DNA from 4 places in the Pantoea sp. YU22 genome. Region 4 is predicted to be linked to each of the others. Evidence: predicted binding sites of a transcription regulator. Region 4 holds the regulator's gene; each other region holds the start of a gene.

Region 1 (3,877 bases), on a different contig from region 4:
CTCCGCGCGGGTGCGCACCACGTCGAGCGTCTGCGGATGGATATCTTCCGCGATAAAGAATTTACCGGCGTTTTTAAGTTTGCTGACGCGCTTCGCCATCGCCATCGCTTCTGCCGCCGCCGTGGCTTCATCGAGCAGCGAAGCGGAGGCGACATCCAGACCGGTAAGATCGAGCGTCACCTGTTGAAAGTTAAGCAGCGCTTCAAGTCGGCCCTGCGACACTTCTGGCTGGTAAGGTGTATAGGCGGTGTACCAGCCCGGATTTTCCAGCATATTGCGCAGGATCACCGGCGGCGTCACGACCGCGCTGTAACCCATGCCGATCCAGGATTTGTAGCGCTGATTCTGACCGGCGATCGCCTTAAGCTCGGCCAGCGCCTGCTGCTCGGTCGCCGCGTCGCCGACGGCGGGTGGACCGGGCAGCTGAATGTCGGCAGGCACAATCGCGCCGATTAGCGCGTCCAGCGAGCTGGCGCCGATCGCCTCCAGCATCAAAGCCTGTTGTTCCGGCGAGGGACCGATATGGCGTTCAATGAAGGCGCCGTTGTGTTCGAGCTGGCTCAAAGTCTGGGTCATTAGCAGTCAATCCTGAATCGGGCTGGAATACAGAGAAAGCAAGGTCGTTAAAAGCGGCCAGAGCGGGCTGGCCGCCGTGTTGCTTATTCGTCGATGGAGGCTTTATAGGCGTCCGCATCCAGCAGCGAATCGAGTTCAGATTCGTCGCTGGGTTTGATTCTGAACAGCCAACCGGCTGCATAGGGCTCGCTGTTGACCAGCTCCGGCGCATCGCCCAGCTCGTCGTTTACGGCCACGATTTCGCCGCTAACGGGCGCATAAATATCGGACGCGGCTTTGACTGACTCCGCGACGGCGCACTCGTCCCCAGCGGAGTAGGTGTTGCCGACCTCTGGCAGATCGACAAAGACCATATCGCCTAACAGCTCCTGAGCGTGCTCGGTAATGCCGACGGTAAAGGTGCCGTCCGCTTCTTTACGCACCCACTCATGACTGTCGCGGTACTTCAATTCATTTGGCACATTGCTCATCGCCCTTTCTCCTGAAAATAGATTACTGAACCGGCTTGCCGCCGCGTACAAAAACAGGTTTGGTTACTTTTACCGGCATCTCGCGCTGACGGATCTCAACGATAGCGTGCTCGCCGATACCTGCCGGCACGCGCGCCAGCGCAATACTGTAGCCGAGCGTCGGCGAGAAGGAGCCGCTGGTGATAACGCCCTGCTGCGATTGCCCCTGCGCGTCAGTGAAGCGTACCGGCTGACCGCTACGCAGCACCCCTTTTTCCGTCATGATCAGGCCAACCAGTTTTTCTGTGCCCTTTTCGCGCTGCATCTCCAGCGCCTCGCGTCCGATAAAGTCGCGATCGGCAGGCTCCCAGCAAATCGTCCAGCCCATATTGGCTGCCAGCGGCGAAACGCCTTCGTCCATCTCCTGCCCGTAGAGGTTCATGCCCGCTTCCAGACGCAGCGTGTCGCGCGCGCCCAGCCCTGCAGGCTTAACACCCGCCGCAAGCAGACGCTGCCAGAAATCCGCCGCCATGGTCGCGGGCAGTGCAATTTCATAGCCCGCTTCGCCGGTATAGCCGGTCGTGGCGATAAAGAGCTCACCCGACTGTACGCCGAAAAAGGGTTTCATGCCGGTTACCGCTTCGCGCTGCTCCGCGCTGAACAGGGTCTGCGCTTTCTGCTGCGCCTGCGGGCCCTGCACGGCGATAAGCGCCAGGTCATCACGCTCCGTCAGCGCGACGCCATAGGCCTGGGCATGTTTGCCGATCCACGCCAGATCTTTCTCTCGCGTCGCCGAGTTAACGACGAGACGGAAAAAGTCTTCGGTCATAAAGTAAACAATCAAATCATCAATGACGCCACCGGAGGCATTCAGCATGCCGGTATAAAGCGCTTTGCCGGGCTGCGTCAGCCTGGCGACATCGTTCGCCAGCAGATGGCGCAGGAAGTCGCGCGTCTGCGCGCCGTGCAGATCGACGATAGTCATATGTGAAACGTCGAACATACCGGCGTCCTGACGTACGGCATGATGCTCGTCCATCTGCGAGCCGTAATGCAGCGGCATCATCCAGCCGTGGAAGTCGACCATGCGGGCGCCGCAGGCCTGATGCTGTTCAAATAACGGGGTTTGCTGAGTCATAACTATCCTGTCGCGAAGCGGGTAAGTTTCGGGCGGGCGTCAGCCTGCAAATCGCCCGGCGCAAACGTTCTCTTTTCCCTGACGTTATCATTGAAAAGACGATTTAACCATAAGCTGTACAGAGGCGAATTGAAGCATGTCTTTAAAGGGGCACGCAAAGCCAGCAGCATAATTAACTGTGGTTTTGTGATTTTCCTCGCAGGAAAGAAGCGAAACGCCGTGCGAGATAGCAAGATAATCAGCTGTGTCGCGCAGAATGTTAACAACGCGCTTTAAAGCCCGTGCTCAGGAATAAATAAAACTAATGCGAACAAGGGGGTGAAATTAGAATAAATCAAACGAGGCACGCTGCGGGTGCAGCGCCGCTCTTTTTTGGTGCATCCCTGAACGACAGGCGTAAAAAAGCCAGCGCAAGGCTGGCTCATAACGGAAACGACCGACGCTAACGCAGCCAGGCGGGCATATCGTGCAGCCCCATCGCCTGACGCAGCATAACCGGCTTGACGCCTGGCAGCGTATCCGCCAGCTTCAGCCCCAGATCGCGCAGCAGCTTTTTCGCCGGATGGGTGCCGGCGAAAAGCTCGCGGAACCCCTGCATGCCCGCCAGCATCAGCGCCGCGCTGTGCTTGCGGCTGCGCTCATAGCGGCGCAGATAGAGGTGCTGACCGATATCTTTGCCCTGCTGATGCAGGCGGCGGATTTCGCCGATCAGCTCCGCCGCGTCCATAAAGCCGAGATTCACGCCCTGCCCCGCCAGCGGATGTATGGTATGCGCGGCGTCGCCGACCAGCGCCAGACGGTGCGCCGCAAAATTGCGGGCGTAGCGCGCCATCAGCGGGAAAGATTTGCGTTCGCTCTGCAGGTGACACAGGCCGAGGCGCATATCGAACGCCACCGCGAGCTGCTGGTTAAACAGCGCCTGCGGCATGCTCTCCAGCCGACTCGCCTCCTGCGGCGACAGCGACCAGACGATTGAGCTGAGGTGCGGATCCTGCATCGGCAGAAACGCCAGAATGCCGTCGCCGTGAAACACCTGGCGCGCCACCGCGTCATGCGGCAGATCGGTACGAATATTCGCCACCAGCGCGTGGTGATCGTAATCCCAGAAGGTTAAGGGAATATCCGCTTTGTTACGCAGCCAGGAGTTAGCGCCATCTGCGGCAATCAGCAGGCGCGCGGTCAGCATCGTGCCGTCCTGCAGCGTAATAAAGGCTTCATTTTCGCCGAACGCCAACTGCTGCAGCTGCGAAGGTGCCATCAGCGTAACGTCGCTGCAGCGGCTGGCGCGCTGCCAGAGGGCGCTGTGAATCGCCGGGTTTTCGATAATATGCCCCAGATGCGTCAGCCCCTGCTGCTCGTCATCAAAGCTGATGGCGCCGAAGCTGTCGCGATCCCACACTTCCATGCCGTGATAAGCGCTGGCGCGCCGCGCCAGAATATCGGACCAGACATCCAGCTTCTGCAGCAGCCGCTCGCTGGCGGCGTTGATGGCCGATACGCGAATCGACGGCGCAGCGCTGGCGTCGAACTGCGGCTCCGCCGTTTTTTCCAGCACGGCGACGCGCAGCCCGCTGCCCTGCAAACCGCAGGCGACCGCCAGTCCTACCATGCCGCCGCCGGCGATAACCACATCAAAACTTTGCATCGGTGCCCCTTAATTAACGCTTAACCCAGCCAAGCGTGCGCTCAGCCAGTTGATTACGCAGCCACGGCA
Region 2 (3,877 bases), on a different contig from region 4:
CTCGCCGTTCTCATTGGCGCGCTTGATGATCTTGTCATCGATATCGGTAATGTTGCGCACGTAGTTCAGACGATAGCCGCTGTAGCGCAGGTAGCGGGACACCACGTCGAAGGCCACGAAAGTGCGGCCATGGCCAATATGACAGAGGTCGTACACCGTGATACCGCACACGTACATGCCGATTTCGCCAGCATGAATAGGTTTAAATTCCTCTTTTTGTCGACTCAGGGTGTTATAAATCTTTAGCATTGAACAGTTCCGTTTAGACGAGTGCGGTAAACACTTTTATCAGGTTATTCAGTTATTGTGCCGTATTTTTCGCGCTTGCGCGACGGCAGCGTGCCAACAGCGCCGCGGGCGTGCTGACGCGCCATTGGAATTTATGATATAAGAAGCGTCGACTAAAATGGCCAGCGCGCTTTTGGCGGCCAGACGACTGACGACAACCTTTACAGGACGAGAATGATGGTTACCTTCCAGACCAACCACGGCGACATCGTAATTAAAACCTTCGACGATAAAGCGCCTGCTACCGTGCAAAACTTCCTCGAATACTGCCGTGAAGGTTTTTATGACAACACCATTTTCCACCGTGTTATCAATGGTTTTATGATCCAGGGCGGCGGTTTCGAGCCGGGCATGAAGCAGAAAGACACCAAAGCTGAAATTCGCAACGAAGCGAACAACGGCCTGAAGAATACCCGCGGCACCCTGGCGATGGCGCGTACTTCCGCTCCGCACTCCGCTACTGCGCAGTTCTTTATCAACGTAGCCGACAACGACTTCCTGAACTTCCGTGACGAAAGCCTGCAGGGCTGGGGCTACTGCGTGTTTGCTGAAGTCGTAGAAGGTATGGACGTAGTCGACAAAATCAAAGCGGTCTCTACCGGCCGTAGCGGCATGCACCAGGACGTACCGAAAGATGACGTTGTCATCCAGAAAGTAACCGTCAGCGAGTAATGTCGCGCACCCTGTTTATCGCAGATTTGCATCTGTGTCAGGAAGAACCGGCGATCACCGCCGGTTTTCTGCGTTTTCTGGCGCGTGAAGCGCCGCGCTGCGACGCGCTCTATATCCTTGGCGATCTCTTTGAAGCCTGGATTGGCGATGACGATCCTGACCCGCTGCACCAGCAGGTCGCCGACGCGCTGCGCGCGCTGCCGGTACCGGTCTACTTTATCCATGGCAACCGTGACTTTCTGCTCGGCAAGGCTTACGGCCGCGCCAGCGGCATGACGCTTCTGCCGGAAGAACAGGTGCTGGAGTGCTACGGCCATCGCGTGCTGATCCTGCACGGCGATACCCTCTGTACCGACGACGCAGGCTATCAGCGTTTTCGCGCCAAAGTGCATCAGCGCTGGCTGCAACGTCTTTTTCTCGCCCTGCCCCTGTTTATTCGCCAGCGCATCGCCGCACGCATGCGCGACGGCAGCAAACAGGCAAACCAGCATAAATCTCTCGCCATTATGGACGTCAACGCCGGGGCGGTTGAAGAGACGATGCTGCGCCAGCAGGTGAGCATTATGATCCACGGTCATACCCATCGTCCGGCAATCCACCGCTTCGTTTTAGAGGGCGCGCCTGCCGAACGTGCCGTATTAGGCGCATGGCATGAGCGCGGCTCGATGATCCAGCTCGACGCCAGCGGCATTCGCCTTATCGAATTCGACTTTTAAAACGCCGCGAAACGTGCCGGAATCACGGCGACGCAACCGTTTTCCTTGCGCCTTTCTCATGCTATTCTCTGTGCCCTTCTTTACCTGCCCGACCGGCCAGGTTCGTTTGTTTATTCACAGGAGTTGACCGCATGTCATCCAACGCCGCCCCGGCCCGCATTGCTATTGTAATGGGCTCCAGAAGTGACTGGTCCACCATGCAGTTCGCTGCGGAAATCCTCACCAGCCTGGACGTGCCCTTCCACGTTGAAGTGGTCTCCGCGCACCGCACGCCGGACAAACTGTTCAGCTTCGCCGAAACCGCCGCCGATAACGGCTTTCAGGTGATTATCGCGGGCGCGGGCGGCGCGGCGCATCTGCCGGGCATGCTGGCGGCGAAAACGCTGGTGCCGGTGCTGGGCGTGCCGGTGCAGAGCGCGGCGCTGAGCGGCATCGACAGCCTCTACTCTATCGTCCAGATGCCGCGCGGCATTCCGGTCGGCACCTTAGCCATCGGCAAAGCGGGCGCAGCTAACGCCGGTCTGCTGGCGGCGCAGATTCTGGCGCTTCACGATGCGGCGCTGGCTGCGCGGCTCGGCGAATGGCGCCAGGCGCAGACCGATGAGGTGCTGAATAACCCGGACCCGCGGGAGGACGCATGAAGCCAGTTTGCGTACTGGGCAACGGCCAGCTGGGCCGCATGCTGCGCCAGGCGGGCGAGCCGCTGGGCATCGCCGTCTATCCGGTCGGTCTTGACGCCGAACCTGACGCGCTGCCGATTGCGCAGAGCGTGATCACCGCCGAAATCGAGCGCTGGCCGGAAACCGCGCTGACGCGGGAGCTGGCGGACCACCCCGCCTTTGTGAACCGCGATATTTTTCCGCGCCTGGCGGATCGTCTGACGCAAAAACAGCTGCTCGACCAGCTTAACCTCGCTACCGCGCCCTGGCAGCTGCTGGCGGAGAAGAGCGAGTGGCCGCAGGTATTCGCCTCGCTGGGCGAGCTGGCGATCGTTAAGCGCCGCACCGGCGGCTATGACGGACGTGGTCAGTGGCGTTTGCGCGCAGATGAAACCGAGGCGCTGCCGGACGAGTGCTACGGCGAGTGCATCGTCGAGCAAGGCATCCATTTTTCAGGCGAGGTGTCGCTGGTCGGCGCGCGCGGTCAGGATGGTCGCACGGTATTTTACCCGTTGACCCACAACCTGCATCAGGAGGGCATTCTGCGCACCAGCGTCGCCTTCCCGCAGGCAGACCCCACGCAACAGACGCAGGCCGAAGCGATGCTCAGCGCGATTATGCATGAGCTGAACTATGTCGGCGTGATGGCGATGGAGTGCTTCGTCACGCCGGAAGGCCTGCTGATCAACGAGCTGGCGCCGCGCGTGCACAACAGCGGGCACTGGACGCAAAACGGCGCCTCCATCAGCCAGTTCGAGCTGCATCTGCGCGCCGTGCTGGGTCTGGCGCTGCCGCAGCCGGTGGTGTTCGCGCCGTCAGTAATGGTGAATCTCATCGGCACGGCGTTAAACCGCGACTGGCTGCAGCAGCCGCTGGTGCATCTGCACTGGTATGACAAAGAGGTGCGTCCGGGCCGCAAAGTTGGCCATCTGAACCTGACCGACAGCGACAGCGCGCGGCTGACGGCGGCGCTAAAGGCGCTGGTGCCAATGCTGCCGCCGGAGTACGCCAGCGGCATCGCCTGGGCGGTGGAAAAGTTCTGACGGTGGGCCTGTCCCGCTGAGGCTGTGAGTGGGCTGCCCACGTGGGCAATATTGTCCGCTCGCAAAGAGGCAAAAAGCCCTGCCAGCCCACGCCGATACGCACCTTAACCCTGAGGTGCGTATGTAACCGGGCCAGTGCGCCTCGTTGTGCCAAACGTCCCAGACGTTTTTGCGCTGGCTGGCTGCGGCCTGTCTCAGCCAGCGCAAACTGTCAGGCTGAATCAAAGCGCCGGAACAGCGCCTTGCCGCGCAGCAGCCGCACGCCCAGCCAGCCGCCGCACAGCGACAGCAGCAGCGCGCCGCTGAGCGGCAACGCCAGCCACAGCGTCCAGTCTGGCTGCCACGGGAAATCAAAAATCTTACGCTGCAGCGCCCAGAGCGCCGCCTCCGCGCCCAGCGCCGCCGCCATGCCGGACACCACGCCCAGCAGCGCGAACTCGCACCACAGCGTCGCGCGCAGCAGCTTCTTGCTGGCGCCCAGCGTGCGACAAACCACCAG
Region 3 (3,877 bases), on a different contig from region 4:
GGTTTACCGCATCGCTGAGGGTAATGCCGTCGCGCAGCAGCGGCTCGCCTTTTGCCTGCTGCGTCACTACGTCGCGCATCATTTTCGGCGTTTTGCCCAGCAGTACGTCAAGCGGCATGTCGATCGGCGTGTTGTCGAAATGACTGTCGCTCAGGCTCAGGTGCTGCTCTTCGGTCGCTTCGCCGATAACGGCGTAAGGGGCGCGCTCGCGCTGACACAGCGCGTCGAATTCTGCCAGTTTCTCCGGTGCCACCGCCAGCACGTAGCGCTCCTGCGACTCGTTACACCACACTTCCAGCGGGCTCATGCCCGGCTCATCGTTAAGGATATCGCGCAGGTTAAAACGACCGCCGCGTCCGCCGTCGCTCACCAGCTCCGGCATGGCGTTGGAGAGACCGCCCGCGCCTACGTCATGGATAAAGAGAATCGGGTTCTCTTCGCCCATCTGCCAGCAGCGGTCAATCACCTCCTGACAGCGGCGCTCCATTTCCGGGTTGTCGCGCTGCACCGAGGCGAAATCGAGATCGGCGTCTGACTGACCGGAGGCCATAGATGAGGCCGCGCCGCCGCCCAGACCGATATTCATCGCCGGGCCGCCCAGTACGATCAGCTTCGCGCCGACGGTAATTTCACCTTTCTGCACGTGGTCGGCGCGGATATTGCCGATGCCGCCCGCCAGCATAATCGGCTTGTGATAGCCGCGCAGCTCAACGCCGTTATGGCTGTTGACCTGCTCTTCATAGGTGCGGAAATAGCCGTTCAGCGCCGGACGCCCAAATTCGTTATTGAACGCTGCGCCGCCCAGCGGGCCTTCGGTCATGATGTCCAGCGCGCTGACGATGCGGTCTGGCTTGCCGAAATCCTCTTCCCAAGGCTGCTCAAAGCCTGGAATACGCAGGTTCGACACGGAGAAACCGACCAGACCGGCTTTCGGCTTCGCGCCGCGCCCGGTGGCGCCTTCGTCGCGGATTTCGCCGCCGGAGCCGGTCGCTGCACCTGGCCACGGCGAGATCGCCGTCGGGTGGTTATGGGTTTCTACCTTCATCAGGATATGCGCCGCTTCCTGATGGTATTCATATTCGCCTTTGCGCGCGTCGGCGAAGAAGCGCCCTACCTCTGAGCCTTCCATAACCGCTGCGTTGTCTTTATAGGCTGACAGCACATGATCCGGCGTGGTCTCAAAGGTGTTTTTAATCATTTTAAACAGCGACTTCGGCTGTTTTTCGCCGTCGATAATCCAGTCGGCGTTAAAGATTTTATGACGGCAGTGCTCAGAGTTGGCCTGCGCGAACATATAGAGTTCGATGTCGTTCGGGTTGCGTCCGAGGCGCTGGAAAGCCTCCAGCAGGTAGTCGATTTCATCGTCCGCCAGCGCCAGCCCCAGCGTACGGTTAGCTTCTTCCAGCGCCTGGCGGCCGTTATTCAGCACGTCTACGCTCTTAAGCGGCTGCGGCTCATGATGGGCGAACAGCGCCTCCGCCTGCGAAAAATCGCTGTAGACGGTCTCCATCATGCGGTCGTGCAGCAGCGACTGAAGCGCCTGCCACTGCGTTTCCGTCAGCTGCGGCGCCTGCACATAGAAAGCCAGACCGCGCTCAAGGCGTCGCACCTGCGGCAGATCGCAGTTGTGCGCGATATCTGTCGCTTTGGAAGACCAGGGCGAAATAGTGCCGGGACGCGGCGTGACCAGCAGCAGACGGCCTTGTGGCGCATGTTCGGCGAGAGAAGGACCGTATTTCAGCAGGCGCTGCAGGCGCGCTTTTTCATCAGCGTTCAGCGGTGCGCTGACATCGGCAAAATGGACGTACTCGGCGTAAATGTCACTCACCGGCAGGTGAGCGTCCTGAAAGCGGGTCAGCAGTTTGTTTACACGAAATGCCGACAGGGCGGGCGAACCACGCAGAATTTCCATCATTTAATCTCTCGTCAGAGCGCCGTGCGACGCTTCAAGGGGCACAACAGCAGAAAACGGGCGGTATTATAGAGAAACACCCCGCCCGACGAAACCGTTTGCGCATAATTTCTCTGACCACGGAATTGCCTGAAATTTGCGCAAAACCTGCTTTATAAGTTGCTCTGCGCTGCTGAGTTGCGCAAAATGCCCCTCGCTCTGAGAGTTTAAAAAAGATCAATACTGCCTTTAAAAGACAGAGGCCTTAGAGCCAGCGAGAGACAACTATTTGAAACGCCTAAAATTAAACTATCTGTTTATCGGTCTTGTCACCTTGCTGCTGGCGATGGCTTTGTGGCCATCTGTCCCGTGGTACGGCAACGGACAGGATGCGATTTCCCAGATAAAATCACGGGGAGTGCTGCGTATCAGTACCATCAATTCCCCGTTGACTTACTACACCGTTAATAAAGCTCCGGCCGGTATGGATTATGAACTGGCGAAACGTTTTGCCGACTACCTGGGCGTTAAGCTCAAGGTTACGGTGCGTCCAAACCTCAGCGATCTGTTTGACGATCTTGACGACGGCAAGGCGGACTTGCTGGCGGCGGGTCTGATTTACAACGATGAGAGGCTGACGCGCTACAAAACCGGGCCGAGCTACTACTCCGTGTCCCAGCAGCTGGTCTATCGCGTCGATAAGCCGCGCCCGAAGATTCTCGGCGATTTGAAAGGCGAGCTCAGAGTCGCTTCCGGCTCAGCCTACCTTTCGTCGCTGAAAGCGGCGCGCGATAAACAGTATCCCGATCTTAACTGGGTTATCTCCACCGACCAGGCGCCTAAAGCCCTGCTGGAAGCGGTAGCCGACGGCAAGCTCGACTACACCATCGGCGACTCCGTTACCATCGCCCTGCTGCAGCGCATCCATCCGCAGCTGGCGGTGGCGTTCGACGTCACCGATGAGGAGCCGGTCACCTGGTATGTGCCACACAGTGACGACAGCAGCCTGGATGCCGCCATGCTCGACTTCTTCAACTCTATGGGCGAAGAAGGGGCGATGGCGCGCCTGGAGGAGAAGTATCTTGGCCACGTCGGCACCTTCGACTACGTTGATACCCGCACCTTTTTACGCGCTATTGACGTGACGCTGCCGGAGATCAAGCCGCTGTTTGAGAAGTATGCGGCCAGCATCGACTGGCGACTGCTGGCGGCAATCTCCTATCAGGAGTCGCACTGGAATCCGCTGGCGACCTCCCCTACTGGCGTACGCGGCATGATGATGCTGACGCGCAACACCGCCGATAGCGTGAACGTTGAGGATCGCACCGATATCGAACAGAGCATTCGCGGCGGCAGCCTCTATCTGCAACGCATGATGGAAAAAGTGCCCGACACCATTCCCGAGGAGGAGCGCATCTGGTTCGCGCTGGCGGCGTATAACATGGGTTATGCTCATATGCTGGACGCGCGCAAACTTACCGCGAAACAGGGCGGCAATGCCGACAGCTGGGCGGACGTAAAGCTGCGGCTGCCGATGCTGAGCCAGAAGCGCTATTACGCGCAGACCACTTACGGCTACGCGCGCGGTCAGGAAGCCTACAACTACGTGGAAAATATCCGTAAGTATCAGCTGAGCCTGGTGGGGTATCTGCAGGAGCAGGAGAAACGCCTTGCCCAGCGCTCCGCGCAGGAAGCGGAGCTGGGCAGCGGTTATCCGGCGGTCGAGCCGGAAATTGCGATGAACTGAGACTGGGGTATTCGCTCAGACGCGTCGCGCACCATCATTCCGTTCCGCGCTGCGCCTGACGCAGCGCTTTTTTCTGCTCGCGCCGCATGCGGAAAAAGTCGCTCAGCATTGCCGCGCATTCATCCGCCAGTACGCCACTCTGCAGCGTGATCTGATGATTCATGCCGGGATGGCCGAGCACATCCATAAGCGAGCCAGCCGCGCCGGTCTTCTCATCGCTGGCGCCGTAAACCAGCCGC
Region 4 (3,877 bases):
TCTACAGTACTCATAATTGCCTTCCTTAATTCCCTACTTCGTGTTTGTTTATTGTAGCGACTTCGCCCCGTTACTGAAAACGACAATTTCTCGCTTACCAGGCGAAACCGCCATGTTTGTTAAGTTTTTAAGTAAAGCTCTGACTTTTTCTGACGATAATCAAAACTTAAGCTGTTCATAACTGGTAATAAGTTTGCTGCTATAAGCTTCTGAAATCGCTCATTTATGAGTCAGTTGCAACCCTGTAACAGTTTAATAGAAAAATGGCTTAACTTTTGAAAAAAACCTGGCTTAGAATGGCCCCGGCGCTGATCCTCGATCAGATTTTTCTAACCTCGTTACGGCCTGTCGTCGTAACCGCTAACCCTGTAACCGGACTATGCGATTACTGATTACGCTTTTCATATTAGCTTTCGCGCAGCTGTTTCTGAACATCGCTTCAGCTTCGCCGCAAACGCCGGTTAACGCCAGCCTGCACAAGGCGGAGAAAAAAAGCGCGCGCGAAGATGAGCGACGCAAACGGCGGCCGGTTAAAAGCAGCTCGAAAAAATCGCGCCCTTCTTCTGCTACGCAAAAAATTAAACTGAAAAAACAGAAGAAAATCGAAACGGCTTCACTTTCTCATTCCGCTGGCGAACAGAAAAAATCCCTTAAATCTTCCCGTAAACGTTATGGCCATCAGCGCGAGCTGGGTACGGCCAAAACCGCTAAGCTGCAGCTGCTGGACGCCGATGACGGCACCACCATCAAAATGAGCAAGTCTCATCGCCTGCGTTACCAGAAAGCGCGCGAAACCGCGATGACCAAGCTGATGGGACAGCTGGGCAAACCCTATCAGTGGGGCGGCACCTCTCCGCATACCGGTTTCGACTGCAGCGGCCTGGTCTGGTACGCCTATAAGGATTTAGTGAAATTCAGAATTCCGCGCACCGCCAATGAAATGTACCACCTGCGCGACGCCGCGCCGGTGAAGCGCGAATCGCTGGAGAAAGGCGACCTGGTGTTTTTCCGTATTAACGGTCGCGGTACGGCCGATCACGTTGGCGTTTATCTCGGCAACGGCAAATTTATTCAGTCGCCGCGCACCGGAAAAGATATCCAGATCAGCGGTCTGTCGGAAGATTACTGGCAGCGTCACTACATCGGCGCGCGCCGAATGATGACGCCGAAAACCATACGCTAAGACAGAAAAGAAAAACCGGGGGCCTCCCCGGTTTTTTTATCGCTGCGTATCAGTGCATCACGGCGGTAAAGCTAAACGCTACGATCATCAGCAGCGCGGCACAGGTCGTCATCAGTGCCATTTTCAAATCAGTGCTCATCACTTTTCCTTATCCACACAATTAACAGGGTCTTAAGGGATTTTCCCATAGTTGCCGGTAAAAATCTCGTTTTATCCTGCAAGCCTTGTTAGAATCTCCGGCTTTGTTGCGCAACTGACGCAACACCGGTTCCGTTCGCACGCAACAGCCTCTGTTTTGTCCCGCCCAGTGAATATTTCACCGACAAAAACTGTAGCGAATTAACAGAAAAGTCTCTTAGCGGACGCAAACGTTTAACATTATGCTTATCAGCGAGTTATTGATGAGTTCTGGAGTCTCTTTTTAATGGCAACAATCAAAGATGTCGCGAAGCGCGCGGGTGTCTCCACCACCACCGTTTCTCACGTTATCAATAAAACGCGCTTCGTTGCGGAAGAGACGCGCAACGCCGTCTGGCAGGCGATTCAGGAGCTGCACTACTCGCCCAGCGCCGTGGCGCGAAGCCTGAAGGTAAATCACACCAAGACGCTGGGGTTGCTTGCCACTTCCAGCGAGGCGCCCTATTTTGCGGAAATTATCGAAGCGGTGGAGCACCACTGCTTTGAGCGCGGCTATACCCTGATTCTCGGCAACGCCCACAACGATCTGCAGAAGCAGCGCGCTTACCTGTCGATGATGGCGCAGAAGCGCGTCGATGGACTGCTGGTAATGTGTTCCGAGTACCCGGACGATCTGCTGAAGATGCTGGAAGAGAATCGCAATATCCCGATGGTCGTGATGGACTGGGGCGAATCGCGCGCAGACTTTACCGATACCGTGCTCGATAACGCCTTCCAGGGCGGCTATCTGGCGGGGCGCTACCTGATTGAACGCGGCCATCGCGACATCGGCGCCATACCGGGTCAGCTGGAGCGCAACACCGGCGGCGGCCGTCATGCAGGCTTTTTAAAAGCGCTTCAGGAAGCAGGCATCGCGGTGCGTTCCGAGTGGATTGTGCAGGGCGATTTTGAGCCAGAATCGGGCTATCAGGCGATGCAACAGATCCTGCAGCAGAAGCAGCGCCCAACGGCGATCTTCTGCGGCGGCGATATTATGGCGATGGGGGCGATCTGCGCCGCCGACGAGATGGGCCTGCGCGTGCCGCAGGATATTTCAGTGATCGGCTATGATAATGTGCGCAACGCGCGCTACTTCACGCCAGCCCTGACTACCGTCCATCAGCCTAAAGCCCAGCTGGGCGAGAAGGCGCTGGAGATGCTGCTGGATCGCATCACCAGCAAACGCGAAGAGTCGCAGACCATTGAAGTGCACCCGACGCTGATTGAACGTCGCTCGGTCGGTGACGGTCCCTTCCGCGACTACCGCCGTTAATCCTCGCTTAACCACTCCTGATTGAGCGTTTGCGCATCGCCGAGATAGCTGAGCAGCCAGCTCAGTGCCGGCGATGCGTGCGCTTCCGACCAGCTCACGCAGCAGGGGCTTTCCGGGAACGGCGCAGGCAGCGTCAGCTCCGCCAGATCCCCTCTGTCCAGCAACGGACGCGCCAGATGGCCCGGCATCATCGCCACGCATAATCCATCCAGTACGCACGCCAGCCCCGCCTGCCAGTCCGGCACCACCAGACGCCGTTGATTATCGAGCGTCCAGGTCATGCGGCGCGGCAGCGCACGCGAGGTATCTTCCAGCACCAGCGACGGCCAGGCGCGCAGCGCGTCGTCGTCGAGTCGCGGCTGTTGCGTAAGCGGATGCTGGCGCGCCACAACGCAGCGCCAGTTTAGCGCGCCCATATCGCGAAAAGAGAAGCGTCCACCGACCGGAATCGCCTGGGTCGCGCCGATCGCCACGTCTACGCGCCCGTCGGCCAGCGCATCCCAGACGCCGTTAAAAACTTCATAGCTGATGTGCAGCTCCATATCGGGGAAATGGCGATAGAAGTCCGTGACCAGCTGGCGGCTGCGCGACAGCTTCACGATGCGATCAACCGCTATGCTCAGCTGGCCGCGCCAGCCATTCGCCAGCTGCTGGCACTGCCTGCGGGTGGCGAGCATTTTTTTGATAACTTCGCGTCCTTCCCGTACGAAATGTTCTCCCGCGGCGGTCAGCGCCACGTCGCGGTGCTGCCGCTCGAAGAGCGGTACCGCCAGCCAGCTTTCCAGCTGACGCACCGTATAGCTGACGGCAGAAGGCACGCGATGCAGTTCCTTAGCGGCGGCGCTGAAGCTGCCGGTACGCGCGACGGCGTCCACCACCTCAAGCGCATATTCAGACCACATAATTATTCCCTTCAAAATATTTCACAGCATTCTGCAAATATTAACGTTTCACAGTGACGGGCGCACCCTTTTACACTTTGCCGCGTTCAACCTGCCTGACGAATATGAGAATGAGTAAAACCATGCTGTCATCAAAAGGATTTATGCCCTATCTCGCCCTGCTCAGCATGCTGGGTTTTCTGGCGACCGATATGTACCTTCCCGCTTTCGGCGCGATGCAGATTAGCTTCGCCACGTCGCCCGGCGTCATCAGCGCCAGTATGAGTCTCTTTCTGGCGGGCTTCGCCGTGGGTCAGCTTTTCTGGGGACCGCTTTCCGATCGCATCGGCCGCAAACCTGTCC

The links. Region 4 encodes PurR, which represses purine synthesis genes. Its sites were predicted from a motif close to CANGCAAACGTTTGCNTG; they were not measured.
Region 1: a site for PurR is predicted at 2,221-2,238, ahead of gcvT (glycine cleavage system aminomethyltransferase GcvT). Genes of this name have one in related genera too.
Region 2: a site for PurR is predicted at 1,706-1,723, ahead of purE (5-(carboxyamino)imidazole ribonucleotide mutase). Genes of this name have one in related genera too.
Region 3: a site for PurR is predicted at 2,000-2,017, ahead of purL (phosphoribosylformylglycinamidine synthase). Genes of this name have one in related genera too.

What each region holds. Positions count from the first base shown of each region.
Region 1 is NZ_RYDU01000010.1:71,192-75,068, reverse strand. It holds gene gcvP (aminomethyl-transferring glycine dehydrogenase) at 1-576, opposite strand, end outside; gene gcvH (glycine cleavage system protein GcvH) at 660-1,046, opposite strand; gene gcvT (glycine cleavage system aminomethyltransferase GcvT) at 1,069-2,163, opposite strand; gene ubiI (FAD-dependent 2-octaprenylphenol hydroxylase) at 2,606-3,808, opposite strand; gene ubiH (2-octaprenyl-6-methoxyphenyl hydroxylase) at 3,822-3,877, opposite strand, start outside.
Region 2 is NZ_RYDU01000003.1:259,954-263,830, reverse strand. It holds gene cysS (cysteine--tRNA ligase) at 1-249, opposite strand, end outside; gene ppiB (peptidylprolyl isomerase B) at 466-960, shown strand; gene lpxH (UDP-2,3-diacylglucosamine diphosphatase) at 960-1,676, shown strand; gene purE (5-(carboxyamino)imidazole ribonucleotide mutase) at 1,808-2,317, shown strand; gene purK (5-(carboxyamino)imidazole ribonucleotide synthase) at 2,314-3,378, shown strand; gene ybbP (putative ABC transporter permease subunit YbbP) at 3,590-3,877, opposite strand, start outside.
Region 3 is NZ_RYDU01000005.1:187,662-191,538, forward strand. It holds gene purL (phosphoribosylformylglycinamidine synthase) at 1-1,915, opposite strand, end outside; gene mltF (membrane-bound lytic murein transglycosylase MltF) at 2,181-3,638, shown strand; gene tadA (tRNA adenosine(34) deaminase TadA) at 3,673-3,877, opposite strand, start outside.
Region 4 is NZ_RYDU01000001.1:630,443-634,319, reverse strand. It holds gene EKL29_RS03065 (Grx4 family monothiol glutaredoxin) at 1-17, opposite strand, end outside; gene EKL29_RS03060 (C40 family peptidase) at 380-1,183, shown strand; gene EKL29_RS03055 (YnhF family membrane protein) at 1,233-1,322, opposite strand; gene purR (HTH-type transcriptional repressor PurR) at 1,608-2,633, shown strand; gene punR (DNA-binding transcriptional activator PunR) at 2,630-3,535, opposite strand; gene punC (purine nucleoside transporter PunC) at 3,658-3,877, shown strand, end outside.